DNA from 3 places in the Corallincola holothuriorum genome. Region 3 is predicted to be linked to each of the others. Evidence: predicted binding sites of a transcription regulator. Region 3 holds the regulator's gene; each other region holds the start of a gene.
What was found. The regulator sigma-54, encoded in region 3, starts transcription at its own class of promoters, with help from an activator protein. The targets are predictions, from matches to a motif close to GTTGGCACGNNNNTNGNNT.
Positions count from the first base shown of each region.

Region 1 (9,823 bases), on a different contig from region 3:
GGCTTTTTACCAAATACTGCTTGTTTTCGCCCAGTACGATACCGCACTGTTGCTCTAAAAAGTTCCGAAATTCATTATATTCGGATTCAGCTATTGTTTTATGTGGCACGTCTACACCGTCTACTCGAAAGCTATCATGATTATTTATTACTCTTCTCTATCGCTTGAGTAACCGCACCAGCCAGTTCATCCGGATTGAACTTTGGAATAAAGTCATCTGCACCGACCTTCTTCACCATGGCTTCATTAAATACCCCACTCAAAGAGGTATGAAGGATGACATATAACCCCTGCAACTTGGGATTATTTCTAATTTCAGCGGTTAAGGTATACCCATCCATTTCGGGCATCTCAACATCTGAAATCAACAAAGCATATTTTTCTCTAATATCGTCAACGGATTCAGCCTCTTCTTTCAAAAGATCTAAGGCTTCTTTGCCGTCTTTTACCAGCTTGGTGGTCAACCCCAACGAGCTGAGGGCTCTATTGATCTGATTTCTCGCAACACTGGAGTCATCAGCAATCAAAACGGCACGGCCAGCAATTGTATCGGCTAACGTGCGATCAATCAGATCACCGCTGACCTCGGTATCTGTCGGCGCTATTTCATCGAGAATTTTCTCAACGTCAAGTATCTCAACCAGTTCGTTCTCTATTTCCGTCACAGCTGTGAGATAACTATAACGTCCGGCCCCTTTCGGCGGAGGTAAGATCGCTTCCCAGTTGATATTGACGATCCGTTCTACTGACTCGACCAAGAAGCCCTGAATCGAGCGATTATACTCAGCAATGATAATAAAGCACTTCGACAGATCCTGAATTGGGCGTCCGCCAATCGCTTGGCCTAAATCGATCACGGAGATGGTTTTACCGCGAATGTGAGCAAGGCCTCGAACAAAGGGGTGTAAACGGGGAATGCTAGTCAATGGCGGGCACTGCAGCACCTCCTTGACCTTGAACACATTAATGCCAAAACGCTGACGCCCTGTCAGTTTAAAAAGCAGCAATTCCAGCCTGTTTTGGCCAACCAACTGAGTCCTCTGATTGACCGTGTCTAGAATACCCGCCATAGCTTACTCCATCATTTAAAGGCACGCTTATTGCAGCGCTCCTTTTATAAATTTGCGTGACTGATGTTTGACGGACGGAACGCCTTCATTCATCTGACACAATACATAGCATAGTAAACCTATGAACAGATTAACTAAAACTCTAATATTTTTTATTGTCACAAGTTCACAGTTTGTGCATGCCAATGAACAATGGGAGTCTCACCAGCGCCTACAAAACTTAGCTGAAACCTTTATTGCAGCTCAGTTTCCCGACGACAACATCAAGCGGGATATCACCGCGAATAAAATAGATGCACGCTCACGATACACACTATGCGATTCAGATATCGAAGCGGCGATCCCCGGAAAACAGCGCCTCAGTCGGAATGTCACCGTACAATTGCATTGCAAAGGCTCATCTCCCTGGCGGATCTATCTGCCAGTAAAAATTAAAGAGATGCGCCAAGTCGTCGTCGCCAAAATAGGCCTAGCGAAAGGCACAGTGCTTAATCGGCAGCATTTGAAAATAGTTTATCAAGAAAACATGTTAACGAGAGGCAGCGTCGTTTCTGAGATGGAATCTGTGATCGGTGCCAAGCTTAAACGTCAGGTACGTGTCAACTCTCCCATCTTGGAGCAACAGCTCTGTGTTGTATGCAAAGGAGAAACAGTTACAATCGTGGTGAAGTCCGATGTTTTTCATATTCGAGCTGACGGTATAGCGTTAAGCGATGCCAGTCTCGGCGAACGAGTGAGAATTAAAAACAGTCGGTCAGGAAACACCCTTGAGGCACAGGTGTCTGCAGTCGGAGTAGTGACTGTCGCTATCTAACAAAAAAATACCAAATTAGTATTAAAGTTTGTCAGGTGGTTGCCGATAAAGGGATAGCGAGATTTTATCCCACGAGGAAGCACAAATGGCGGTTGATCTGAATAAGATTGTGCCTGGGAGACCACAGGATGTGGTGGCCAATAAGCAAGCGAGACAGCAAAACGTCCAGCAGCAGGCCACAACACAGGCAAAAGCACCTGAACAAAGTGCCAAACAGGCACAGGATTCGGTTTCAATAACACCGCAGGCGCAGCAACTGGCGCAAACGCAAAAGGCGATGGCTAAAGCACCTTCTGTTAGTCAGGAGAAAGTCGCGGAACTGCGTAAGGCGATCAGTGAGGGGAACTACAAAGTAGATCCTGACAAGCTGGCGAAAGCGATGACAAAACTGGAGTCTGAGCTGTTTGGTATAAATTAGATACCAATCAGGAGTAAAGCGCTTGGAAAACCAGGACCCTATCAAACAACTGCTGGATCATCAGGTTCAGCAGCTTGAGGCGTTGCAACGGCTGCTAAAAGAGGAGCTTGAGGCTCTAAAGCACCGCGATATAGAGAAAATCAACGACATCTCGCAACAGAAAACCCATCACTTGACCGCATTGCAACAAGCCGATGCGCAACTAGCCCCTTTACTCGCCAGCAAAGAGAACGCCAACCACAATGAGGCTCGGCAACAGATCGAACTGATGTTAGAAACCTGCAAGCAACTCAATGAGATTAACGGTCAAGCGTTAAAAATGAGTATGGCAGGATTAGCGCGATTACAGAGCATGCTGGCAGGTGTTAGAAATGAAAAAGCAGGGGTAACCTACGACCAAACAGGTCAGGCAAAATCCGGTGGCAAACTGGGGCATGGCTTTAAAGTTTAACTTTATCGCCCTGCCGCCTAGCAAGATTATTTAGTCGAATGACTGTCCGTTAGCTGCATCCAGCCGTGTTGTCGGTATTCAACTCGCTGTTCAACACGCCAAAATGCGTAACCCACTGGCGCCACTAACAACCAACTTAATGCTGAATCGCGGGTCGCGGCAAGTACCACACCACTAATACACACAATTAAAAAGGGTAACGCCTCATAGAGCCAAAACGGTCGAATCCGATCATGGACTCTGCGTTGATTCTTGCCATTATCTTTCCGCCGATAATTAGACCGCAAGATCCAAATATCAGCACCACCAAGAAATAACAAAATGGCAAACACTTGCCCCCAACCAAGCTCAAAACTGGCGATACCGATAAACCCAGCTGACAAATAAAGATAGGGAAGTAATTCATATACAGGGCGCTTCATCATTGCTGTCATCCTCGCGACGATGAAACTGGATAGCGTTACAGCAGCCTGCCAGTTCAGTTAACAGTTATCTAAAGGTTAGTGCAGGATTTTTGAAGCGGGTAATTTTTCATACCCGCTCAAGAAAAAATAAACTTGATACGATTTCACGGATAAGACTAATAGTACTGAACGTCGTGAATTCGACGGGGCGGATTAAGTGATTGATAGACACGCTGTACATCAGCCATGTCCAATTCCAGCTCCGTAGCATAGAGATCGCCTAATGGGTACGTTCTGATAACCCTAGCTCCGCGCACAACACCACTAACAGCTACTTGCAGACGATCTTCCGACAGCTCACTGCCTCCCATGCTGCTGCCAGCAGTCACTTGTTGGCCATAAATCTGTTCAGCAAGTTCACGGTAAGCATCCAATTTAGACGCCCTTATCGCTTGCAACATTCGTGTATTTTCATCCAAGCCAGGCTGCGAGCTGATCGGGGCATAGCCAACGGCATGCAAAACTGGATAGTGATCTGGGGGCACAGATTCCCACTCCACATGCTTGTCAAACATCTGACTGCAGCCAGAAAGCACCAAGGACAAAAACAACATCACTGATATCTGAATATTCATCATAACTGCCTCTGTCATCACCCTTGTTTCATCAATTGCACACCGTCCCGCATACTACTCGGCGTGATCTCGGCGAGCAGCTCATTGGGGATAAATCCCTGAGCAGACCCGACCACAATTTTGCTGGCAATATCCACCAGTCGCACATTAACCTGCACCCCCTTAGACATCGGCTGCAGCGTTCCGCTAAGCACTTGCACTATGGGCAGGTCACCTTTCAGTTGGTTGAAGTTACGACTAAAAACAAAATCTCCTGTCGAGGTCACCAGGATGTCATTTCGCAGCTTAAAGTCGACGACTTTACAGCCCTGCTGTTGCATTTGAGTAATAAAACTTTCCGCTAATGCTGTGCCCAACGGAGAGCTGACATTTAACGTTTCGATATCGACAAAAGAAGCGACAGCCATCATTTTGAAGCAACGTTGCGACATCGTGCCAACAAGCTCTTCAGCCATCGCCTCAACATGACTACTGATCATGACTGAACGACTTTTGCTTGCCCAAGCCTCATCAGACAGCGCATGGGTCGCCACCGGCTCAATTGGCATCCGAGGCTCCTCAGCAGACATTTGTGGTGTCTCCGTCGCGCATGCAGAGAGCATAGCGACGAGAAGCGGTAGATAACCATAGGATGCAAAACGCATACTGACCTCTTATAAAATGCGATTACCCTTAGTATCGGCAACCGAACTAAAGGCTTGAGTGTCTGGTCGAGCTAGCTCTAGCCTGTCTCCACTAGCCACCTTTACGAATAATCATTCCTGATTGCGGTTCACGAGCAACGTAGCCTCCCGCGGCAGGCATACCAGCTTGCTCCACAAACAGTGACAGCGGCAAAAATGTCGCCGCAGTTGCCACTATTGCCCGTGACTCAACGCCGACGATCCTTGCTGTGACCTGCATACCATTGCTACCGCGCACTAAAGTGCCAGTCAAAATATATTCAATAGGATGGCGATGCTGTAACCGCAGGTAATCTCGACTTAATGTGAAATCCCCTTGGGGTGTCACATCAATGTCTCCAGTAAACTTGAAATCGATTAAGGTCCAACCCATTTGCTGCAGTTCAACCATCACCAATTCAGATATCTGATTGCCATATATATCTGTACTTTCCAGCGTACCGATATCGACAAAACTGGTCACAGCAATCGGGGTCTTTGCTGACACATAACGGCTTGAACCAATCAGCTGCAGCGCCATCTGTTTCACATGCGTAGCAAGGTCTGCGGTCTGTATCGGTGGAGCTGACTCAGGAATATAAACAGCCTCCTCTTCGCTGGTCGAGCACGCGGCCAATCCCAGGCTTATGGCCATCACCAAGAGGATGCTTTGGAAAATTCTTAAAAGGCCCATCGGCTTCTCTACCCCACGTCAAAGGATTGTTCTCACCTAAAACAAAGCAAATGCTGTGCCATAGGCTCATAAATTTAGTCCCGCACGACTAACTGGCCTAATTTTTGCGAGCACCTTACACCATTAAAAGATAGTCATTGATTTGACACCGCGTTAGTCACTAACGCCTGCCGCCTCAACAGACTGGAGCAAATGATGAGAAACAAACTGCTAGCCTGCCTCCTGTTGCTTTTTAGCGCCCCGAGCCTGGGGATTTGGTATGAAGCAGAAGGCCGCGCAGCTATCTATTCAGGCGATGTCGCCAGTGCCAGAGAGCGAGCAACACAGCAAGCGATCCAAAATGCACTAGTTCTTGCCGGAGGAACGGTCACAAGCCTGCAAGAAGTTGCCGCCGGCAAAATCGTTAACGACCAATTTGAGATCCGCACAGCCGGAACCGTGCGAGATGTGCGCGTGCTTTCGGAGCGTCGTAGCGGAGACACGCTGTTTATTACGATCCATGCTGATCTCTTTCCACAGCAGTTACAATGCCAGAATGGCAGATCAAGAAAGTCACTGCTGTTGACACGATTTAAGGTCAACGATCGGATCAATGCGCGCACTGGCAGCATTGACGAGATCGGTTTGCATACCAGCCAATGGCTGTACGACCATCTTAGAGCGGAGAGTCTGCACAGTTATCCAAAGCGCTGGTTAAATGAAATATCAACCTTTAACCCTTCCCTTTACAACAACCGCAGCGTGGTTTCACCACTCCTACCGCTGGTCGTGACCGAGAAAACCAATACCCAGTTAGTACTGTTTGCAGAGATCAGAGATCTCTCCTTCAATGGTGACCTGCCGGTTCGCAAATGGCAGCAGTGGCTCTACTCACCGCCAGAGCGGAATTTCGAACTGATGGTTTATCTTATCGATGGTATCAGTGGCGAACTGACGCTGGAGAGAAGTTATCGCAGTAAAGCCCCGTGGGAGTTTAAAGCAGAAGAAGCGGTGGCTTTAGGCTCTCGCCAGTTTTGGGAATCAGCCTATGGTAATGCCGTCTCCGATGTCATGTCGCAGCTACTCACAGATATAGATACGACGTTAAGCTGCACTCCAGGACGCGGGCGCATCACCCATGTAAGGAACGACGCAGTTGAAGTCGATATCGGAGTCAGCAATGGCATCCGTGTTGGTGACCGACTAACCCTGCTGCACCGTGCTGCTCATGATGGGCAAGACAACCAACAACACGTACGACTCCTGCCCACTACCGTCCAGTTACGGATCACTGAATCCTATCAAAACCGCGCCGTTGCCCGAGTGACCGATCCGGCACTACTAAGCGGCGTTCAGATCCATGATCTGGTCGAACTTACCGGTACGCTTTAATTTCAGCGTTAGACCAGTATAATGCTGACCGCCGACCTCGTCGGCGGTAAAAATATTCGCTCCCGTGGCACAGCTGGATAGCGCGGCCCCCTCCTAAGGGGCAGGTCACAGGTTCGAATCCTGTCGGGAGCGCCATTTTTACCGAGTCTATTTGCAATATCCCCCATCATCAGGGCAAAGTTATCTCCTCTACCACCCGACTATGGACTTCAATATGCGTGCACTCTATGCCACGGCTTTAGCATTATTCATCTTTCTGCCCTGCTCTGTCATGGCCGCTATTTCCCCCGCACTTTTTGAAGTCAGTAAACAAGGGCATACCAGCTATTTCTTTGGTTCTGTGCATATGGGCGAAGCCCGCTACTACCCACTTCCTAGCGCCATCGAGCAACGCTTCAAGCAGAGCCAAAGGCTGGTGATGGAAATCGACATGGCCGATGAATCCGCCATCCAAATGGAAATGATGCAACTCATGATGCAGCACGGGATGTACCTCGATGGCAGCGATCTAAAAACCCACATCCCCTCATCGCTATACCGGCAAACGATGAAAACAGCCGAGCGCTTAGGCGTGCCTGCAAACAGCATTCAGCAGTTACGTCCATGGGCCGTCGCTCTGCTCATTGGCCAACACTATTATTTAACCATGGGTTTAGATCCAAATTGGGGTGTCGACCAGTACTTTAGTCAACAGGCAATAAAAACAGGTAAAGCCATTTACGGCTTAGAAACCCTTGCCGAACAGATTAATGCGATGTTGGCAGCTGACGGCGAAGGCAGCAGTATGTTGCAGCAAGTACTGGACGAAGCAGACAGCAGCAGTGACTACACCCAACGCATGATGACCGCTTGGGAAAAAGGTAACAGCAGTGAACTTAGCGCCATATTTAGTGAAGAACTAGACGACACACAGGCGGATAAACTGTTTGTTGAACATCTGCTATTAAAACGGAATAAAAATTGGCTGCAACAACTGAAGCCAATGATGAAGAAAGAAACGCTATTCGTGGTCGTCGGTGCTGCGCATTTAGTTGGCCCGGAGAATATTTTGGACAGCTTTCGCCAAGCTGGTTACCAAGTAAAAGCTGTCAGCTATTAAGCCACAATGGCAAGCAAGCGCTGGTAACAGTGGCAATGAGTTAGAGGTGCGCCAATGAGCGATGATGAGTATCTACTATTTGATGCCGAGATGGCGGACGTTAAAAAATTGGCCGGAACAGAAACGGTTGCCCATCACTCAAAACGTGCAGGATTAGACCAAGAGAAACAGGCCAAACGGGAAGCCGCACAGGCCAGCCTATCTCAGCCAGATGATCCGCTATCAACAGAGATCCGCGATTTGATCGGGCCTGACGATGAGCTGAGCTTTGTGCGCCCAGGTGTACAACATGGTGTTTTTAAAAAGCTACGCCAAGGACGGTATCAGATCGAAGCAAGACTGGACCTGCACCAACACTCCGTCGAGCAAGCGCGACTAGCGGTCAAAGGGTTTCTTGATGACTGCCGCCGAATGGAGGTGCGAAGCGCCATCATAGTCCATGGTATTGGTCGTCACTCCAAGCCCCCCGCCTTACTTAAAAGTGCCGTTAATCAATGGCTGCAAGCATTAGCTGAAGTACAAGCATTTCACACTTGTCAACGCCACCACGGCGGACTAGGCGCCGTCTACGTGATGCTAAAAAAGGGCGCGACAAAAAAGCTCGAGACCAAAGAACGCATTCAACATCGCCGCGGCTAACTTCAACCTCTGTGGCGGTTTAGTTGACTAAAAACAAAGGGAGCCGTTAACCACTGTGGACTATCGTCCTCAGGCAACTCTTCCCATTCAGTTTGCTGGTTAAAGCAGTGAAAGCCACGGCGTTCATAATTGGCAAGGGCATACTTATGATCCTCACTGCAGGTATGAACCCAAACACGTTCTGGCGCTAACGACCAGGCACTCTGTATCGCCTCAACAAGCAGACGGCTACCCAACCCCTTGCCGTAAAACGTGGGCAATAAACCAAAGAAGTGCAGTTCGACACTGTTATCTGGATGGGTAAACAGTTCGAAGTAACCTGCCAAGCTACCATCGTAGGTAGCCATGAAAGTGGTGACACGTTCATCAGTAAGGTGGCTTAGCCACGCAGCGTAGTCCCACCCCAAACGGCTATACCAGCGCCAGGGACCGCCCACGGCACGAAACATGAATTGGTTGAACTCAGGCACGATATGCTGACAGCGCTGAACAGAAAAACCTGCTACAGGCTCAGCGGCAACAAGGTCATCAGGTGTCGTCATTTCCAGATAGTAAGTGGTCACTTGTTTTTTCAAAAATAGCTCCAACGCAATAACAGATATAAACAGTGGCGAATGGTCGCCCGGCCGACTCAATAACCCCGGTTTCGATCGATCAAATGGTGCATAGGTAGTCCGCGGCTAACACGGCGATAATTATCAATCACTTGCGCAACCACAGCATGCTGATCGGTCAAGGCCGCACAATGGGGTGTCACGACAATGTCTCTATGCTGCCAGAAGGGATGTTGCGCAGGTAAAGGCTCCTGCATAAAAACATCCAACGTCGCCCCCGAGAGCTGACCATCGCTGAGTGCAGCCAACAGATCAGTCTCCACCAAGTGCTCCCCTCGCCCCACATTAATCAAGTAGCAACTTCGCTGACATTCAGCGAACAGCTCCCCGTTGAGAATACCCCGAGTCGCGCTGGTTAAAGGCAAGGTATTGATCACATAGTCCGCGCTTGCCAAAGCGGCATGTAAAAGTTTTTTACCGCATATCGCCGTGTCATCGTCAGCGCGTGGTTCTCGCACCCAGCGCACAACATGAAACCCTTGCTGCTCCAGCGCCCTAGCGACCGCACTGCCTATTTGCCCAGCCCCAAGCACAACGACGTTGTATTTAGGCGTTGCACGGATAGGAGCCCACTCCCGCCGTTGCTGTTGTGCCATTAAATCTGCCAGTCGCAAGTGATGGCGCAAAACATGAGCGACCACATACCGTGCCATAGCGTTCGCCAGGTTGGGGTCAACGATGCGCGCCAAGGGTATATCGCGCAAAGCATTTAGCTCTAATAGACGATCCACTCCGGCGCCAAAGGCGATCACCCCCGACAGATTCTCAAAATCTGCAACCATCTGTTCGGTCACCGACCATACCAAGGCCAGCTTTACGACCTCGGGTGCAGTAATGGCTGGCCAACACTGAATATCAATCTCTGGGCCTTGGCATCTCATTGCTGCCAACAGTGGCGAGACATCTCTATCTGGTATAACAACGGCTAACGACATATCAAAGAAGTGTGACA
Region 1 covers NZ_QPID01000013.1:71,828-81,650, forward strand. Annotated here, with positions in the region: gene DU002_RS17720 (CheR family methyltransferase) at 1-109, opposite strand, end outside; gene DU002_RS17725 (chemotaxis protein CheV) at 141-1,070, opposite strand; gene flgA (flagellar basal body P-ring formation chaperone FlgA) at 1,192-1,884, shown strand; gene flgM (flagellar biosynthesis anti-sigma factor FlgM) at 1,970-2,302, shown strand; gene flgN (flagellar protein FlgN) at 2,325-2,753, shown strand; gene DU002_RS17745 (hypothetical protein) at 2,780-3,178, opposite strand; gene DU002_RS17750 (LPP20 family lipoprotein) at 3,334-3,792, opposite strand; gene DU002_RS17755 (FlgO family outer membrane protein) at 3,810-4,361, opposite strand; gene DU002_RS17760 (FlgO family outer membrane protein) at 4,528-5,109, opposite strand; gene DU002_RS17765 (flagellar assembly protein T N-terminal domain-containing protein) at 5,341-6,519, shown strand; tRNA gene DU002_RS17770 (tRNA-Arg) at 6,578-6,654, shown strand; gene DU002_RS17775 (TraB/GumN family protein) at 6,734-7,618, shown strand; gene smrA (DNA endonuclease SmrA) at 7,673-8,257, shown strand; gene DU002_RS17785 (GNAT family N-acetyltransferase) at 8,260-8,832, opposite strand; gene DU002_RS17790 (2-hydroxyacid dehydrogenase) at 8,889-9,806, opposite strand.
Region 1: the regulator sigma-54 is predicted to act here: its motif matches at 5,193-5,211, upstream of DU002_RS17760 (FlgO family outer membrane protein).

Region 2 (9,823 bases), on a different contig from region 3:
CACCCAAATCGACGGCAATGTAGTTGCCAGACAACAGGGTATCGAGACCAGACACGCCGGCCAAAGTGACCTCAGGCTTAACCAACCAAAACTGGGTGCCCTCGCGAAGGGCGCGCTCGGCATCGCGCTCAAACAGAACCACAGCGGTCACACCATCAAGCATCTTGTTCATAATCAGGTCATCGACCACGCCGATAGTAAAGCCTTTGTAGCGGACTTCGGTTTTACCTTTGACAATCCCTTCACCCGTATCAAAAGCAATATTAACTGGCAGCTTAGCTTCGGTAATACTTTTGTAGACCAACCAACCGCCAATGGCCAACGCCAATAGTGGCAACAGCCAGACCATAGGGATACCTTTCCGCTTCTCAACTAACGCTTCGGCGATATCGTCGGAATTGCTTTGGTCGTTATTACTTTCAACGTCACTCATTGCGATTCTCTTCCTGATCCCAAATCAATCGGCTGTCAAAACTTTCAGCCGCAAAAATTGTAATCACCACCGCCAAACAAAATGCGGTAGCGCCATGGCCAGCTTCAATCGTCGCCAGCGCCCCTAAATTAACTAATGCAACTAGAATGGCGATAACAAACACGTCTAACATCGACCATTTGCCAATAAATTCAACCATCCGATACAACACGGTTCGCTGCCGAGGGCTGCTATTCCAGCCAAACTGCACCGACAAGCAAAGTATCCAGATCCCCAACAACTTCATCACGGGCACCGCCACCGAAGCGATAAACACCACTAACGCGATCGGGTACATCTCATAATGGATCAAAGCGATAACACCGGACATGATGGTGTCTGACTGCCCCTTGCCGAAACTGATAATGGTCATAATAGGCAGAATGTTGGCAGGTATCAGACACAGCGCTGCGGTGATAGACAAAGCCCAGGTACGCGCTAAAGAATTAGGTTTGCGAGGATGCATCTTGGCACCGCAGCGACCACAACGCTGAATTGCGTGAGCTTGTTTGATGTCCCAGCGATTCAACTTATGACAGTCGTGACACAACACCAATCCACGATGAATAGCCCTTCCACTGGCCGCTGGCGTTTCTGGATCAGTGTTTGGTTTCATCAACGATCTCCCATACTTCATGTGGATCAAAACTCGCGGCAGCGTAGGTTGAACAAAACAGCAAGCCACCGAAGCAGTAAAGCCCACCGTTGACCACTAAATCAGCCAGATCGACCAGTTTCACAATCGAAACCAAAATGCCGAACATATACACTTCCAACATGCCCCAACTGCGGATCTTCTGATAAACCTTGACTGCGCTGACCACAAATCCCATACCTCGTCTTAGCTTCGCCAGCACGGTAATGCTTAACAACAAACTCAACTCCAGCAGCGGCACAATAAAAGCGGTGAGCACCACCATAAAGGCAACCCAGAAATACTCCGCTTGCCACATCAATTGGGCGCCTTGCAATACGGTTGTACTCTGCCCCATGTCGCCAATATTGATCGCCATAATGGGCAGCAGATTGGCAGGAATAAATAACAAAAGCGCAGCGAGGGAAGCGGCAAGGGTTTTGCCTAAGGCATCATAGCGAGTGTCAACTATCACATAACCACAACAGGGACATTTAAGACGATAGCCAACCCGTTCATGGGGAAGATTGACTAATAGGTCACATTCGTGACACGCAGTGAGATGGCCATGTTCGGGCAAGGATTTTGTACTATGCGACACCGACGGCCCGCCTCAATTGCTGCCTGCCATACGCAAGCTATTAATCTTAAACAGACTATAGATAATAATCTTTATCTAGCTCAAGCACTATCTGTCAATTCGGGAGCATGATCTTACTTAGCAGTTAATTAACTAATTTTTTGGGCACGAAGCTTGCTTATCCAGAAGAGTGTCATCACTTTGACGGAATTGAATATCATGTCGCAACTAAGCTGGAATCAAATACTACAACCAAGAAAGCTATTGGTTTGGATCTGGGCACTATGCGCCTTAATGTTGTTTAGCCCAGCACGTATCATCGAGCGTTTTGGGTTGACCGAAATTATCCAAGAGATCTCTCCTATGTTGGGGATCGCATTCTTTCTGGTGTCAGCGATTTTCATCTGCGAGACCGCCTCGGAAAGTTTTTCTTGGGTGCTCAACCGCCGACGTCGCCAAGAGATGAAGCAAGCGATCGACGAAAAAGTGACAATGTTAGATCACCAAGAGCGAGCTATCCTGCGAGAGTTTTTTATTCAACGTCGCAGCACCATTACGCTACCAGACCATGAGCCGGCGGTAAGAGCTCTACTCGAAGCACATGTACTGCTGCGGAATCCAGCACCGGATGAGAAAGAAACCGATGCCTATAAAGGTTTCGCACTTCATCAATGGGCACGTCCGAAGCTGACCAGCCGCGTATTGCAGCTACCTGTCGGCGATATGACCGAAGAGCAAATTCGTTACCTGAAACAAACTCGTCCAGCATTTGTGATTAAAGATATGCGCATGCGACGTCGGAGAATTGCGGCCTGATTGAGTGGCCCAGACAATAGCCAAGTGCAGATGACAGCGCTATATTTGGCAGACTAGGTTCATGATGAGAAACAAACCATTGTCGCCAACGGCTAAATCGACTCCTCAGGGTCTGACACTAAAGCAGATCACGCAACAAAAATACAAAGCGACCTGGGGAGATGTACCTCCCCTTTTCCAAAAGATTGCCTCGGCAGCGGCAGATCTAGACGGCATGTTCAAACAGGGCTTTGATCATGCCCTTAAGCATATTTTAAATCGTCGACATTGGAATTCAGAGCTACTCACAGATCCTGCCACCAGACAACTACACAAGCCCCGCTTGGCGGTCTATCAACTGTTTACTGATTGGGGCTTTGAAGTTCACTGCTTTCCCTACCTTGGCGACAACGAAATAGACGAATATCAGCGCCTAAATCCCAAGATGGAATTTAGCTTGTGGGATCCAGCCAACATGCGTCGCTTGATCCATGTTCGCCATCTTAAAGAGTTTATTGAGTATGCCCACAGAACAGGCGACCGCAACGATAAAGCCTTGCTTGCATTTACCAACGCGGCGGTAAACAGGGTAATGCGCCACTTATCAGAACAGGTAAGGATCACCAAGGTTGGAGGGCTATCAATCCCCAAATACCTCAAGCTAGTGGTCGAGCAGAAAGGGGATTATCTTTTGGATGATTTGCCGCCCCACGTCAGTAAACGACTAGGAAGTGACACCTTGTACCTATTGCGGCAAGCGGAAAAAAGAAAAGTACGTGAGCAGCAACAAGCTCAAATAGAGCAAGCACATGGATCAGAAGCGCCAGTTAGCACAGAAACAACAGAAGAAACAGAGAACCCCACTAACGACAATGACATCTCCTAAAACCATAACGACACGCAATCAGCCAAGCCAACGGCCGTCGATCAGATGCTTATCAATTGCGATCATCAGCTGCAACTCATCGATTGGCCGACATATAAAGTAGCCCTGCCCATAGCCGCAGCCTCTTTCCGCCAAAAAGTCGATATGACTATGTTTCTCAATCCCCTCAGCCACGACATCCATATGCATATTTTTCGCCATCGCCAAAATAGTTTGTACTAATTGCCGATCCGTTTCATCGTTGTCCAGATCCATCACAAAAGAGCGGTCAATCTTCAGAATGTTTACAGGTAAGCGACGCAAATACTCTAGTGAAGAGTAGCCCGTACCGAAGTCATCAATCGCCAGGGAAACGCCACGCTTTCTCAGCTCCTGCATCTGGGTCAGCACTTTATCGATATCCCCAATCAAGGTATTTTCAGTCAGTTCCAGTTCAATCTGCGCTTCTTTCAAACCATATCTGGCCAGGTTATCTGAAATAAAGGCCCCCAATTTTTCATCATCAAACTGATGCGAGGTTAAATTGATAGCGATCTTAATATCGGGAAGTCCCTGCAGTTTTAGCTGTTGCAGGATCGCCATACTGTGCTCGATGGTCCAATAACCCACAGCGACAATATGCTCACTGTTCTCCAGTTGCGGAATAAACTCATCGGGAAATACCAGACCTTTTTCTGGATGACGCCAACGGATCAAGGCTTCAAAACCCACCAACTTTCGACCGGTCAAGGCAATTTGTGGCTGCAAAAACAGGCAAAACTCTTTTTCTTGTACAGCACGTCGCAGCTCCGACTCCATCGCCAAACGCTTATAAGCATCTGCAGCCATGACCGGATCAAAAAAGCGATATTGGTTCTTACCATTCGACTTGGCTTGATAAAGCGCGGTATCAGCCTGGCGCATTAACTCCTCAGCCGTTAGCTGCCCGGAATCAGCCAATGCAATGCCTAAGCTGCCGTTAATCACCAGCGTCTCGTTACGTAAATTAACCGGCTCTCTTATTACCTCTCGGATCTGTTGTAACTGGCGAGTCAGCTGCTCATCGTCTTGCAGTTTAAGCAGCAGTGTGAATTCGTCATCACCAAAACGACCCAAAAACACTGTCTCACGAGCGAGGTGCTCAAAGCGCTGCAGGCGTTGAGCGATATCCTTCAACAGTTCATCCCCGGCATCATGACCCAAAGTGTCATTGATCCGTTTGAACTCATCGAGATCAATAAGCACCACAGCTAACTGTTGATAATCAGTGCCGATATTGAGTACGTCGTCTCGCAGAGTTTGCAACAGTAAGTGTCGATTAGGTAACCCAGTGAGCTCATCGTACATCGCCATCCGTTCAAGCTGATGAGTTCGTTTTTCTACTTTGTGCCCAAGGCTTTCAAGTTGTTCGTTAAGGGTTTCAGCGGCACTTTCTAATACTGTAAATTCATCACGATAAAGCCTAAGCCGGCGAGTCAGTAACGCCCGCACCTGTTCAAACTTTTGCTCGGCAACCATCGGCATCATCTTTGCCAGCACGTTGGTTCTGGCCACGACATGTGAAATAGGGATCAAGCCCAGCAGCAAACCACCCAACATCACCATGGCAGAAAGCAGTACGCTGTTATCGCGAAAACGTTCAATCTCCGCTTTCTGCTCAGAAATATCGTCAATCAGGATAAGATAGCCATCATTTAGATGCGCCACTTTGTCACTGATTTTGACCGCAGACAGCCGAATATTATCTTCTGCGACGGCAGTAATACCGCCCTCAAACAACCTATCTAATGGTACCTTTGCCGCAGTCTCTTCCAGTATGGGCAGAAAGCGATCCTTCGAAGAAAGTGAAGATATACCGACATTCCAACCATTCAAATAGGGGAGCTGATCCTGCGCAGTTGCTTGTCGCTGAGTGACAATGGCAACGTCAATCCGGTGTGAGTGACGCAGGGCGATCACCAGATCCATCAGCGACAAAGACACCACCAGCGCACCAATGCCTTGCTTGCCTAAATTCACTGGTACGCCGATGTAATAGACGCAGCGCTGAGCACAACCGATGCGAGAGACATAGTCAACTTTCACCATAATCTCTTCTAGCCAGATCCAAGGAGGGGGCTGCGAGACATCGCCCCAGCTTCCCCATTGCTCACGGTTAGCGCCAAACAACCAAGCGGACTCTAGACGCCAAATCAACTGATTGGCTGCCCAATAGTCATCAACGGCCTGCAGTAGCAGCTGTTTGCCCTGATCTGTACTCAACATATCCAGATCAGGTTCTCCAAGCACAATGTCGCTAAATTCGATCAGCCGATCACCCATCATCTCGGACAATGTCAGAAAAGTCTTTTGCTGCGCGATATTTGAATTGACCAACTGAGTTTCCAGCTGATCTTCCATCCGAGAAATAGATAACAGGTGCAGGCTAACCACCAACACCGTAAGTAGAAAAACGAGACCGACAGAGAACTGCCAGCGAATACTGATGAATCGACGTTGCATACTCTTCCTAGTCGACACAGTTAAAAGCTATAGGAAACCTGTATAGCAAACAGATTCCAATATTTCTGATCATGGGTAACCACATCAGGGTAGAGATGAGGCGGTAGCCAGGCAGAGCCATCTACATAGTGGTACTCACCGCGCACCAACCAATCTTCAGCTACCTCATAGGTTAGCCCGACAGTCCAATCCTTGCTGTACATAAAATAACTCGGCGCACCAGTGGCTTGCTCAAAATCGCTGCCATCACGATCATCTTTGTTTAAGTATTTCGCATCGTAACGCCCCAACAAGGTCAACTCAGGGGTGAGGAAGTAGCGCAGCTGCAGATAGTAGCCATCACTGTGAGAACGGTCGCGAAACCCAGGATAGTAGAGACCATAAAGCTTGAATTGATCGTCAATATACTCAAAGGTCGCTTCCCAAGTCGCTGCACTATAACGTAGCGACGCGATTGACTCCCAAACGTAGGTTTGTCCGGAAAATGCTTGCGAACCATCGTCTGCATGAAAATCAAGATTGGAGCGGAGGACACTCAGCCCAGCCGTCCAAGCTCCGTCAGCGGTAGTGAAATAGCCGGAGCCCTGCACCACCCAGTCCTCCTGATATTTACCGCTTGACTCAGAACCAAGTACCCACTTTTCCATATCATCGTGAATATCAGTCGCACCACCACTGAACTGCCATTCGAAACTTCCCGCTTCGAGTTGATGAAAACCAAGCAGGGACAAGCCATCGGTATTTAAAGTTTGATCGCGGTACATATCCCAGTAGATAGACTGAGGTAAAAATATGCTCGGTTGTGCCGCAGGCACGTCACGACTGTCCCGATAGAGGCCATGTTGGTTTTTATACCGGCCTAATTGCAGATGAACCTCATCGTCCTCTCCGCGATAAGCTAATCGGTCCAACAGAAAATAGTCTAAACGCACCCCTTCCGGATAGCGGTTGCCGCCATTGAGATAAACCACCTGACCGGCCACACGCCAATTGTTATCAATTTGCCAGGACGCATTGACGCCAATCTCGGTTTGGCGTTCTGACCAACCGTTGTCATCTTCGACAAAACCGTTGTCGTCGGTATACACCGCCCCTTGCGAGAAAAAGCCATGGGTCTGCACTCTGTCTAACCAATCATTTTCCGCCGATGCGAACGATGAGTACAACGCAGTCAGGCTAATCAATAAGGATAATTTTGACACTGTCATCCACGTCCTCCTTCTTGATATAGCCAATAGCACCAGGGGTCGTTGCGACTGCGTCGCGCAGCTCTTCTGACGTCGCCATCTGCTTGGGCGCCTGACCAAAGCCTGAATAAACAAGTCGATTCCAAGATCGCTCCAATTGATAGCTAAAGAGCTCCAGATAACTGCGACAGAATGTTTCATGGAGACGATTTTGTTTTGGCAGCACGTAGACTGCGATCATCTGCCCTTCGGACCAGGCAGTCAGTCGCATGGAAAAAATGGATTTAAGTTCTTTAACGGTCAGTGCGTCGGTTTGCACGGATGGATGAGCCACGACAGCAATATCTGCCGCCCACGCTGTGGTGGGAACACAGAGCGATAGCAACAAGATAAATGGAAGCATCAATCCTTTCATCACCGTCCTTGGCTATGGCAGCCACAATCAAGACAAAGGGGAGCAAACTTGTTGGGAGAATATCTCTATATTAGTTATCAACAGCTTAATCGCCAATTATTGGCTTAATGTAGATCACAATTTGCAGATCTAGCAGACATTAGCGACAATCCCTAGCGCTTAAGCAGGAGCCCAACATGTCGTCGTTGTCACCAATCAGTGAGATAGTAATGCGTAATCTGGCGCAGCTAACTAAAGCGCCCTTATTATTCATCAACCCCCCTGCGGACAATTTATCGTTTGAACTCAAACAAGCTGATATTGCTGCCCATTTTTTCACCACTGATTTGATCACCGCGAAGCGGCTCGAAACCAATGGCGCGGACGTTAGCTTCGGCGATACGCCAGCCAATGACTGCCATCCATGGTCACAGGCCATCCTATGCTGGCCAAAAGCCAAAGCGCATGCTGAATTACTGCTTACCCAAACACTCCCTTTGCTAGCTGATGGCGCAGAGCTTTGGCTCGTTGGTGAAAACAGAGGTGGCATTAATAGTGCCGCAAAAGTGTTAAAAAGCCTCGGCTATAGGTGCCACAAGAGCGACAGTGCAAGACGCTGCTCTCTATTTTTCAGCAACATCACCTCTGCCGCGAAAAGCAGCTCTTATCAATTCCAATATTTTTCCGTGCCTTTTCAACAACAATCGTTCGAGTGCGCCAGCTTGCCTGGGGTGTTTAATCATGGAAAATTAGACGCTGGCACCTTGCTATTGCTGCAGACGCTAGAGCAATCCCCACCATATCAAGGACGCGCTGTCGATATAGGCTGTGGTGCAGGCGTTATCACAACGGCGCTGCATTACCACTCGCCGAAACTTGAGCTAACCAGCTGTGACGTCAACGCAATGGCCTTGGCAGCAACAAAGCAAACGGCCATTCACAATGGCTATCAAACGACCGTCGTTGCCTCGGATCTACTGACCAATACCGAAGATCAATTTGATCTGGTCATTTCCAATCCCCCTTTCCACCAAGGGCTAGCTACCGATTACGATATCAGCGCCAACCTGTTTAAGCAGGCATATGCTCGGTTAAACGCCTCAGGCGAATTGCGTATCGTCGCCAATGGGTTTTTGCCCTACGCCGAGCAGATAGGTCGCATTTTTGGGAACTGCAGGGTGTTATCTGAAAATCGACAGTTTAAAGTGTACTCAGCGACCAAATCTTAGGCAGTCAGATCTGGCAGGATCCCCGCCTATTTGTGGCAAATAGAACAATACGGAGTGTTTTTCATGGCTGGTATTTTGTCCGTTATATTAGCCGGTGGGGCAGGGACTCGTCTCTATCCACTGACGGAAACCCGGACTAAACCCGCGGTTCCATTTGGCGGCGGGTATCGCCTCATCGATTTTGCTCTCAACAATTTCGTCAATTCTGATCTATTAAAGATCTATGTACTGACGCAATTTAAATCTCAGTCTCTCAACGTTCATCTGCGCCAAGCTTGGTACCTGTCCAGCCTGACCGATCACTTTATTGACCCTATTCCGGCGCAGATGCGCATGGGTAAACGGTGGTATGAAGGGACTGCGGACGCAATATACCAAAATATGCGTTTAATCGAGATCCACGATCCCGACCAGGTCTGTATTTTCGGCAGCGATCACATCTATAAGATGGATATACGGCAGATGATCGACTTTCATAAACGGCGCAGTGCTCAGCTCACCGTGGCAGCCATTAAAGTGCCCGTCGCTGAAGCTCATCTATACGGCGTCGTTCAGGTAGATGAACAGGGGCGGATGACAGGCTTCGTCGAGAAGCCACAAAATAATCCACCAACCATACCCGGCGATCCAGAGCATGTGCTGGCGTCTATGGGGAACTATGTGTTCGATACCCAGACCCTGTTTGCAGCATTAAAAGCCGATGCAAAAGAGCCTGGTTCTACCCACGATTTTGGCCTGGATATTTTAACCAAGCTTTACCAAACCCACCCTGTTTACGTCTACGACTTCGCATCCAACGTTATTCCCAATGAACCCAATAGCACAGCCTACTGGCGCGATGTCGGTACCATAGATAGCTTCTGGCAATCCAATATGGATCTGCTGGCAGACGATCCTCCGTTAGATCTGTTTAACCCCAAATGGCCGCTGCGCTCATATCACCCACCCGTGCCGCCGGCCAAATATCTCGACAGCACCGATGGCCAACGCAGCGAAGTCAGTAAATCGATGGTGGCATCCGGCTGCGTCATACGTGGTGCCAAAGTAAGGCGTTGCGTACTTGGGTTTAATGTCGATGTACAACCAGGAACAGAACTTACCGATGTGGTATTTCTGGGGGACAGCGCCATCGGCCAGAATTGCCGTATCAGCCGAGCGCTTATCG
Region 2 covers NZ_QPID01000002.1:226,823-236,645, reverse strand. Annotated here, with positions in the region: gene DU002_RS04060 (MlaD family protein) at 1-433, opposite strand, end outside; gene DU002_RS04055 (paraquat-inducible protein A) at 426-1,088, opposite strand; gene DU002_RS04050 (paraquat-inducible protein A) at 1,072-1,707, opposite strand; gene DU002_RS04045 (superinfection exclusion B family protein) at 1,906-2,502, shown strand; gene DU002_RS04040 (hypothetical protein) at 2,564-3,367, shown strand; gene DU002_RS04035 (putative bifunctional diguanylate cyclase/phosphodiesterase) at 3,386-5,848, opposite strand; gene DU002_RS04030 (porin family protein) at 5,869-7,056, opposite strand; gene DU002_RS04025 (substrate-binding domain-containing protein) at 7,025-7,450, opposite strand; gene DU002_RS04020 (methyltransferase) at 7,627-8,658, shown strand; gene glgC (glucose-1-phosphate adenylyltransferase) at 8,722-9,823, shown strand, end outside.
Region 2: the regulator sigma-54 is predicted to act here: its motif matches at 1,848-1,866, upstream of DU002_RS04045 (superinfection exclusion B family protein).

Region 3 (9,823 bases):
CAGCCAGTTTCACTGCATCAGCCAGTGACTCTTCTAATGGGATTTTGGCTAAATCAGCTGGCTTTAACGTGGTCAACTGTTCTCCCAGTTTTTGTAAAGCAAGCATTTCTCGCTTCTGCTGAGATTTTGAGATCAGCTCTTCGTCTGGCTGATTTTTGTCTGAGGTCTTACCCATGAAGATATTGAACTGTTTTTTTAAGGAAGATGAGTAACCTATACCACATGGATCACTGATCTATCCAGTCAGAAGCTGAGAGTTGAGGCCGATTGCAGTATTATGAGGTTAACGATACCTCAGATGGCGGAATTTTTGTGCAGCAGGACGAATTTGAACAGCAGTTACCCATATTAAAGCAAGCCGTGGAAGATGCTTTGGCGTTGGCTAAGTCTGAAGGCGTGAGTGGTGCCGAAGTGGCTATCAGCCGTCAACAGGGGTTGTCGGTGTCGATGCGCAAAGGTGAGGTCGATACGCTGGAGTTTAACCAGGATGGTGCGCTCGGGATCAGTGTCTATATGGGGCATCAGAAAGGATCTGCATCTACCTCTGATCTCAGTAAAGAGGCGTTGTCTCAGGCGGTGAAAGCAGCCGTACATATCGCAAGTCATACGTCTGAAGACCCCTGTAATGGTCCTGCTGATAAAAGCTGGTTAGCGACAGAGGTACCGGATCTGGATCTCTATCACCCACAAGCGATGGATGTGGAACATGCGATTGCGGTGGCAAGCCGTGCAGAAGCGGTTGCTCTGGCCCATGACCCTCGCATCGTCAATAGTGATGGTGCCACTTTTGGTACGCACAATGGCACCCGGGTTTACGGAAATAGCCATGGCTTTCTGCATGGCTATCGAAGCTCGCGACATAGCTTGAGCTGTGTGGTGATCGGCTCTGAAGGCGAACAGATGCAGCGAGATTATGGTTATTCTGTCGCCCGAGATCCGGCAGCGTTATGGAGTGCAGAAAAGGTTGGCGAGGAAGCCGCCCGCAAGACCGTCGAGCGCCTTGGTGGCCGCAAACTGGATACCTGCAGTGTGCCTGTATTGTTTTCGCCCGAGATGGCGGGTGGCTTTGTCAGTCATCTGGTAGCCGCTATATCTGGCAGTAACCTTTATCGTCAATCCAGCTTCCTGCTGGATCAGCTGGGCGAGAAGATATTCCCTGAGTTTTTCAATATCACCGAACGTCCGCATTTGCCAAGGGCACTTGGTAGCAGTCCATTTGATTCGGAGGGGGTTGCCACTGTTGAACGCGATATTATCAGTGATGGTGTATTGCAGAGCTATCTGTTGACCAGCTATGCGGCTCGCAAAATGGGAATGGCGTCGACCGGCCATGCTGGCGGGATCCACAATTGGCAAGTGGCCAGTACCGATGGTGATCAAAAAGCGTTGTTGCAAAAGATGGGCAAAGGCTTGTTGGTGACAGAAGTGATGGGGCAGGGCGTCAACATAGTGACTGGTGATTACTCCCGTGGTGCCGCTGGCTTTTGGGTCGAAAATGGTGAGATCCAGTTCCCGGTGGAAGAGATCACTATCGCTGGAAATCTTAAAGATATGTTCCAACAGATCGTCGCAGTGGGTAACGATGTCGATTATCGCGGCGCGATGCACTCAGGCTCTATTCTGCTGGAGAACATGCGGGTAGCGGGTAACTAATCGGCTATGCATGACAAAGGCTGTTGGCAGCAGCCTTTGTCGGTAACGCTGCCTCTAGCGGCTAGAGCAATAACCAGGTGGCAACACCCAAGAAAGCGAACAGACCGACGACATCGGTAATGGTGGTGAGCACCACGCCACCGGCCAGTGCAGGATCGATATTCATTCGCTTCATTAGCAGTGGGATCATTACACCACTGGCTCCAGCACAAACCATATTCACCAACATGGCAAACGCGATCACCGCCCCGACTCTAATATCCTGTTTCCATACTGCGACTACTGCGGCGATCAATAGTGCCCAGATCAGACCATTTAACAGCCCGATTAATGCTTCTTTGCCTAGCAGCCAGCGCGAGTTGCTGTCACCAATGTGGCCTAATGCCATGCCGCGGATCACCAGTGTTAGGGTCTGACTGCCGGCGATCCCGCCCATGCTGGGAACGATGGTCATCAATACGGCCAATGTGGCCATCTGCGCTAAGGTGTCTTCAAACAGGTTACTGACAAAGGCCGCCATGAGTGCGGTCAGGAGGTTGATCCCCAGCCATACTGTACGTCGTTTGGTACTTTTGAGGACTGGAGCAAAGGTATCTTCTTCATCATCCAGACCCGCCATGCTCATCATTGAGTGTTCTGCATCCTCGCGGATAATGTCGACGACATCATCAATAGTGATACGGCCCAGCAGGACACCTCGGTCATCAACCACGGGCGCGGAGATCCAGTTGTAACGTTCAAACATCTGGGCAACCTCCGTTTCCTCCATGTCTGCAGGGATCTTTTCTGCCCCCGTGTCCATCACATCGGCAATGGTGGCGCTGGGGTTGGCGGTAACTAAGGTGGTGAGTGAAACTTGCCCAAGTAACTCGTCTCGAAGATTAACCACATAGAGGTTATCGGTGGCTTCTGGCAGTTCGCCTTTCAAACGCAGGTAACGCAATATCACATCGACAGTGACATCAGGGCGCAGAGTGACGGTATCCGTATTCATGATCGCGCCAGCGGTCTCTTCAGGATAGGAGAGGGCGGCTTCAACCCTGTGCCTGTCCTGCGCGTCCATTTGTGCCAAAATTTCGCGATAGACGCTGTCTGGGAGACCCCGTAACAGGTTGGCTAAGTCATCGGTATCCATCCCTTCGGTGGCCGCAGCGACCAGTTCCGGGTCCATTAAGCGGATAATGCTGTCTTTTACATCTTCCGACAGCTCTTCGAGGATCTCGCCATGCAGATCAGGATCGACCAGCTGCCATAGGACCGCACGGCCCTTAGTGGGGGTTGACTCAAACAGAAGGGCGACATCAGAAGGATCCATCTCCTGCAAAATGCGGCGAACATGGATAAACATGCCGCTATCTAGGGCACTTTTTACCTCTTTTAATTTTTGTTGGGTAAGGTCTTGCTCTAAAGTTTCAGCCATCGCCTTAAGCCCTCCAATCGATTAAAAAAGTTCGATAGCGGAATTGTATCGTAACAACCAGAAAAATAGAGAGAATTTTTCTTTAACAGGTGAGGATTATTCGTTTTCGTCGAATCTGTCATTGATCAGGGACTCAACAGCATCCAATGCCTGCTGTGCTTCATCCCCTTCGGCAACGACCTGGATCTCTTGCCCCATACAGGTTTCCATCATCAGCAGTCCCATGACACTGGCGGCGGAAGCGGATTTTCCTTGATGCTCAATCATCACTTCGGCATCAAATTTGTTGACCAGCATGACTAACTTGGTTGCTGCGCGGGCATGCAAACCCAGTTTGTTTTTTATCAGTAGTTTCTTTTCAATGCGTTGTGTCATAAAGACTAATGACCTAGTTCTCGGTGACGGATCTGAATTTCGTTACGTAACTCTTTGAACTGTTTTGCCAATGTTTCGGCAATGAACACAGAACGGTGTTGTCCACCGGTGCAACCGATAGCGACGGTTACATAGCTTCGATTGTTCAGTTCCAGATGTGGCAACCAGGTATTGAGTAAGTTGTTTATCTGCCAGATGAATTTGGCCACGATAGGTTGGCGGCTAAAAAACTGCTCAACAGGGGCATCTAATCCGGTCATGGGGCGTAGTTCTGGTTCCCAATGGGGGTTGGGCAAGAATCGTGCATCAAACACATAATCAGCGTCTTGCGGAATACCGTATTTAAAGCCAAAGGACTCAAATACTAAAACCAGATGGCGATCAGCATTGCCTAGTAACCGTTCTCGCACCAGATCGCTGAGCTGATGTATCGACAACTGAGAGCTGTCTATCTGAAGATCGGCACGGGAGATAAGCGGTTCAAGTAAGCGCTGCTCTGCTTCAATCGCTTGCTCCAGAGATACACCATGTTTGGAGAGTGGGTGGAGCCGTCGAGTTTCGCTAAAGCGCTGGATCAATGCACTTTGCTGCGCATCCATAAACAGAACCGTACAGCGGCATTGCTGACATAAAAGGTCGAGAATTGTTTCCAGCGTATGAGGGTCTTCGGGCAGGTTTCTGACGTCAATGCTGACGGCGATATCGCTATAGTGCCCACTTACTTGAGCAACCAGTGTCGGTAGCATGGCTACCGGCAGGTTGTCGACACAGTAGTGACCTAAATCCTCCAATACGCGAAGCGCAACACTTTTGCCTGAGCCTGAGCGGCCACTGACAATCGTTAGTTTGGGTTTTGCGGCCACGTCAGTGCTGGTCATGAATCGGTGATAATTTCGTATAATTGTTGATCGTTAGCGGCACAACGGAGCTGTTTGAGGACTTGTTTATCTGACAATTTGGCGGCGATAGCCGACAAGGTCTTCAGATGTTCCTGACAACTCTGTTCTGGAACCAAGAGGGCGAAAATCAGATCCACCGGTTTGTTATCAATTGCATCAAAGGCGATAGGCTCATCGCACTGCAATAACACGGCGACTGCTTTATTGGCGTTAGTGATCCTACCGTGGGGAATGGCAATGCCGTTACCTATACCGGTACTGCCTTTCTTTTCACGTTCTAGAATACTTTCGAAAATGGCTTTGTGGCCATGTTCTGGCAAGTGTTTGGCTGCCAATTCACTGGCCATTTCTAATATTCGTTTCTTACTTGAACCATGGACTGCACTTCGGGTGCAGTCCAGGCTAAGTATGGATGATATATCCATAGACATCTCTAGTGAGCATTTAGCTTTTCTTTGTGTTTTATTACTTGCCGATCGAGTTTATCGATCAACGAGTCAATAGCTGCATACATATCACGATGCTCTGCATTCGCAAAGATCTCTCCACCATTTAGGTGCAGTGTGGCTTCGGCTTTTTGGGTTAATTTCTCAACATTGAGGATCACGTGGACATTGTTGATGTGGTCAAAGTGGCGCTCTAATTTACTAAATTTTCCGTCGACATACTCTCGCAGAGAGTCTGTTACTTCTACATGATGGCCGGTAAGATTGATTTGCATAGACCTCATCCTTATTTAGTTTTATTGCCTGCTATAGCAGGCTTTTTCGCTGATTTGACGGTGGAATAGACAAGGATTCCCGATACTTCGCAATGGTTCTCCGCGCTATCTGAATTCCCTGATCTGCCAGTAGGTCAGCAATCTTGCTATCTGACAAAGGCTTATTAGGGATTTCTGCCGCCACAAGTTTCTTGATTAACGCTCTAATTGCCGTTGAAGAACATTCTCCGCCACTTTCAGTACTGACATGACTGGAGAAGAAATACTTGAGTTCGAAAATACCCCGCGGGGTATGCATATATTTTTGTGTGGTTACCCGAGAGATGGTGGACTCGTGCATATCAACCGCTAAGGCAATATCATTGAGTACCATTGGCTTCATCGCTTCATCGCCGTACTCAAAGAAGTCGCGTTGGAACTGTACGATACAGTTGGCGACCTTGAGTAGGGTGTCGTTACGACTTTCCAGACTTTTGATGAACCACTTCGCTTCCTGCAGATGAGAGCGTATATATTGACTGTCAGTAGTGTTCTTTACCGTCCGGCTCATCGCTGCGTATTGCTGATTTACTTTCAGCTTGGGTACCGAGTCAGGGTTTAGCTCAACCACCCAACGTCCAGCTTTTTTCATTACCGACACATCGGGGATTACATATTGCTCATCACCGCTGATCACTGCGCTGCCGGGGCGCGGATTCAACGACTGGATCACCCGCAGAACTTCACGTAGCTGGTCTTCTTTCAGTTTGGTCTTGCGCATCAATTGGCGATAATCCCGGCTGGCTAGCAGGTCAATATACTGACCAATAACCTGGCGGCACTCTTTTAGCCAAGGTGTCTCTTTGGCAAACTGATTGAGTTGTACCAGCAGGCACTCCTGCAATGTGCGGGCACCTACGCCAATAGGGTCGAACAGTTGTACTCGCTTAATGACCGCTTCTATTTCATCAAGTTCGATATCTTCCTGCCCTAAAGAAGCAAGAATATCGTCGGCGGTGACCGTCAGGTAACCCGATTCATCAATCCCATCGATTATCGATGTCGCAATGGCTCTGTCGACATCTGTGAACGGGGTTAATTGCATCTGCCATTCCAGATGATCTTGCAACGACTCTGTGGTTTCGCCTTGATAGGTAAAGTCGGCGTCATCACTGAACGAGGAACCTGAAACGGGCGCTGCTGAAAGGTGGTCATCCCAGGTTGTATCGGTAGGCAGTTCTTCATTGATTTGTTGTTGGTTGAGCGCCTCAGATGTTTCCATGGCTGCATCTTCGCGCTCTTCCGACTGATTATTTTCAGCATTAGCCGTGGTTTGTTCCAGCTTGTCAGTCGCGGTATGGCTTTCACCATTAACTTGCTCACTGGTTTCTTCCGCTTCGTTTTGCTCGAGTAGCGGATTATTATCCAGCGCTTCTTGGATCTCTTGCTGAAGGTCGAGCGTCGACAATTGCAATAGCCGGATTGCTTGCTGCAATTGCGGCGTCATGGTGAGTTGCTGACCTAAACGTAACTGTAATGACGGTTTCATCTACTTCCGTGACATTTAAAATAATGCTGTTGCTGTCATCGTTAATCGGCACTCAAAAGAGCCCGATGTATCAACGCTGGTTACTTACACTATAGCCGGAATTGTTCCCCGAGATATACGTCTCGTACCTTTTGGTCGGCTAACACTTGTTCCGGTTTTCCTTCGGCGATTAACTCTCCGTGGCTAACGATATAAGCATATTCGCACACATCGAGTGTTTCTCGCACGTTATGATCAGTGATCAATACACCGAGACCACGGTCTCTTAGGTGTTGAATAATCTTTTTTATATCTGTGACTGAGATAGGGTCTACGCCAGCGAAAGGCTCATCCAGCAGCACGAACCTAGGTTCCACAGCCAGCGCTCTGGCTATCTCTACTCGACGGCGTTCACCACCTGACAGTGACATACCTAAGCTATCTCTTATGTGAGTGATGCTAAACTCTTCTAGCAGATGTTCCAAGGTTTCCGTGCGCTGTAACCGGCTTAACTCTGGACGGGTTTGCAGTACTGCCATGATGTTGTCAGCGACACTGAGTTTACGAAAGATGGAGGACTCCTGTGGCAGGTAACCGATCCCCTTGCGCGCTCTGATATGCATGGGTGAAAGGGTCACATCTTCATCGTCAATCGTGATGCGCCCTTTATCGTTGGGTACCAGTCCAACCACCATATAGAAGGTGGTTGTTTTACCGGCCCCATTCGGTCCCAATAAGCCAACTATTTGGCCATCATTCAGCGCTAAAGAGACATTCTTAACTACCTGTCTATCTTTGTAGCTCTTGGCTAATTGACTGGCTTTCAATGTCGCCATGGTTTATTCCTTACTTTCGCCGAGCTGTTGTTGCAGCTGTTCGGGGAGAAAAATGGTTGTCACGCGATCATCTTTATCTGTGCCACTTTCTGCGACCATTTTTTGTTTGGCGATATCGTAATGAATAGTTTCGCCTTTCACGACGCTGTCTTGCTGCGTCAGTACCGCTGCACCAGTTAATTGGATAGTGTTATCTGCTAATCGGTAACGGATCTCTGCAGCTTCGGCATGCATTTTTTGACCACTTTCCAAGACCTGACTGAACTTCGCTGGTTTACCGACTGCGATGAGCACCTCTTTTCCTGCGCCCGCGGATTGCTCAACCTGCAAAGTGTCGGCAAAGATCTGTAATGTGCCTTGATTTACCGTGACGTCGTCAAAGAAGGAAATAATGCCTTTTTGAATATCGATACTTTGGCGTTTTGCATCCACGCGGACTTCTTTATTAAAGTCACTTTCAACGGCGCTTAGGGAAGCCGATGTGGTCAGCAATAAGCCGACTAAGCTGAAGGTGAATCTATTTTTAAGGTTCATAGGTCGCTTTTACATCATTTAGCACTTCGATGTGCTCTTGTTCGACGTTGCCCTTTAATCCAACTCCATCGAGTCGGTAGCCAGGCCCTTTTACTGTGACTGGTTGATCACTGCTGACATCATTGGTTGTCAGGTCTATGTCAACATAATCTGTCAGTAAGGTATTGGTTTGATTCTGTGCTGTTAGCATGGTGATCACAACATCTTCTGATAAACGCAGTAGGTTGTTTTGCTCTAATTCACCATGGCTTGCGTTTAAGGTCCAACCAGAACGCTTACCGCTTGGGTAGACGACTAACTTGGGCGCATCAAATTGCGTGAGAGTCATCGAACCATTGTAATACTTCATGTTGCTGGCCCAGATTTGATTCTCTAGCTGACCCTCTTGGTTGTAAATCCTGCTGCGCAGTGTTTTGGCCGTATAGTCAGGCCGCTGTTGTCCCTGATTCTCCGCATTAATATCGATCTCGGACTTTAGCAAACTCTGATAGTAGTAGAGCCCTATGGCAGCCCCAAACAGTATGACGGTAAAAAGAATAACCCGGTTCATATGCTCAAACCTTGGCTTGTCTCTAATTTGTCTTGTGCTTGCAAAATTAGATCGCACACCTCTCTCACTGCTCCTCGTCCACCGGGGATCACGGTTTTATAGTGGCTAAAGCGATGGAGCATGGGGTGAGCATCTTGCACGCTGATGGCGAGTCCGACCTGTTGCATCACCGGGGCATCAACCAGATCATCGCCAATATAAGCGCACTGCTCTGGCGTTAAGTTGGTCGTGGTAAGAAGGCTGGAGAATGCTTGCACTTTGTTATCTTGGCCTTGGAAAATATGAGCAACACCCAAAGCGGTCATGCGCTGTTCAACGATATTCGATTGTCTACCTGTGATGACGGCAACCGCGACGTCTGAGGATTGCAGTGCTTTAATGCCATACCCATCTCGAGTGTGGAAAGCTTTCAGTTCTTCGCCATCGTTGCCAAGATAAATTCGGCCATCGGAGAACACGCCGTCAACATCGCAAATCAGTAGTCGAATTCGCGCTGCTTTTGCCAAGATGTCGGCTTTAACATGGCCATAAAGTGTCTGAACGGTTTCTGTCATCACTTCTCTCAACATGCTTCTTTGGTGCGCTATAGCCAAGCTTAGCGTAAGTTACTGAATAAAAGGATCTGGTAACCGATAAAGCAGGCAGCTAATAGGCCGCCTTCCCATTTGGCCAATATCCGTTTACCACGCCAGCCATAACAAAAAATGAACAGCAACACCGTTAACCCAATCATTATCGGTATATCGCGATACAAGGCTTGCTCGTCTATTTTACCTGGTGCCAATAGCGCTGGCATGGCAAGTACAGCAAACAAATTGAAGATATTTGAACCGATAATATTACCCAGTGCCAAATCGCCTTCATTTCGCAGGGCGCCGGCCACACTGGCGGCTAACTCCGGCAAGCTGGTGCCAATGGCGATGATCGTTAAGCCAATGACTAGATCACTGACACCAAAATAGTGGGCCAGTTCAACCGCGTTTGTGACGAGTAGCTCACTGCTGCCTAATAACAGTAGAAGTCCAATGGCCAGCCACAAGATGGCTTTGGCTGTGGGAAGATCGCTTGGGATCTCTGCTTCAGCCTCCGTAATCAGGGGATCTCCAGCCTTGGCTTCCTGCATCGATATACGCATCATCAAACCAGTAAATGCAATCAGACCGGCAACTAACAAACAACCATCAATGATGCTGAGGTTGAGATCGAGAAACATCGCACTGACACCAAACGTGATTAGCAGCAAGAGCGGGAACTCACGTTTGAGAGTGGCAGAGGATACTTTCAACGGGCGTACTAAGGCGGTAATTCCCAATACCATGGCTATATTA
Region 3 covers NZ_QPID01000005.1:65,132-74,954, forward strand. Annotated here, with positions in the region: gene yjgA (ribosome biogenesis factor YjgA) at 1-175, opposite strand, end outside; gene pmbA (metalloprotease PmbA) at 268-1,653, shown strand; gene mgtE (magnesium transporter) at 1,715-3,073, opposite strand; gene DU002_RS09435 (HPr family phosphocarrier protein) at 3,170-3,448, opposite strand; gene rapZ (RNase adapter RapZ) at 3,454-4,326, opposite strand; gene ptsN (PTS IIA-like nitrogen regulatory protein PtsN) at 4,323-4,772, opposite strand; gene hpf (ribosome hibernation promoting factor) at 4,781-5,068, opposite strand; gene DU002_RS09455 (RNA polymerase factor sigma-54) at 5,100-6,596, opposite strand; gene lptB (LPS export ABC transporter ATP-binding protein) at 6,686-7,411, opposite strand; gene lptA (lipopolysaccharide transport periplasmic protein LptA) at 7,415-7,945, opposite strand; gene lptC (LPS export ABC transporter periplasmic protein LptC) at 7,935-8,495, opposite strand; gene kdsC (3-deoxy-manno-octulosonate-8-phosphatase KdsC) at 8,492-9,049, opposite strand; gene DU002_RS09480 (calcium/sodium antiporter) at 9,091-9,823, opposite strand, start outside.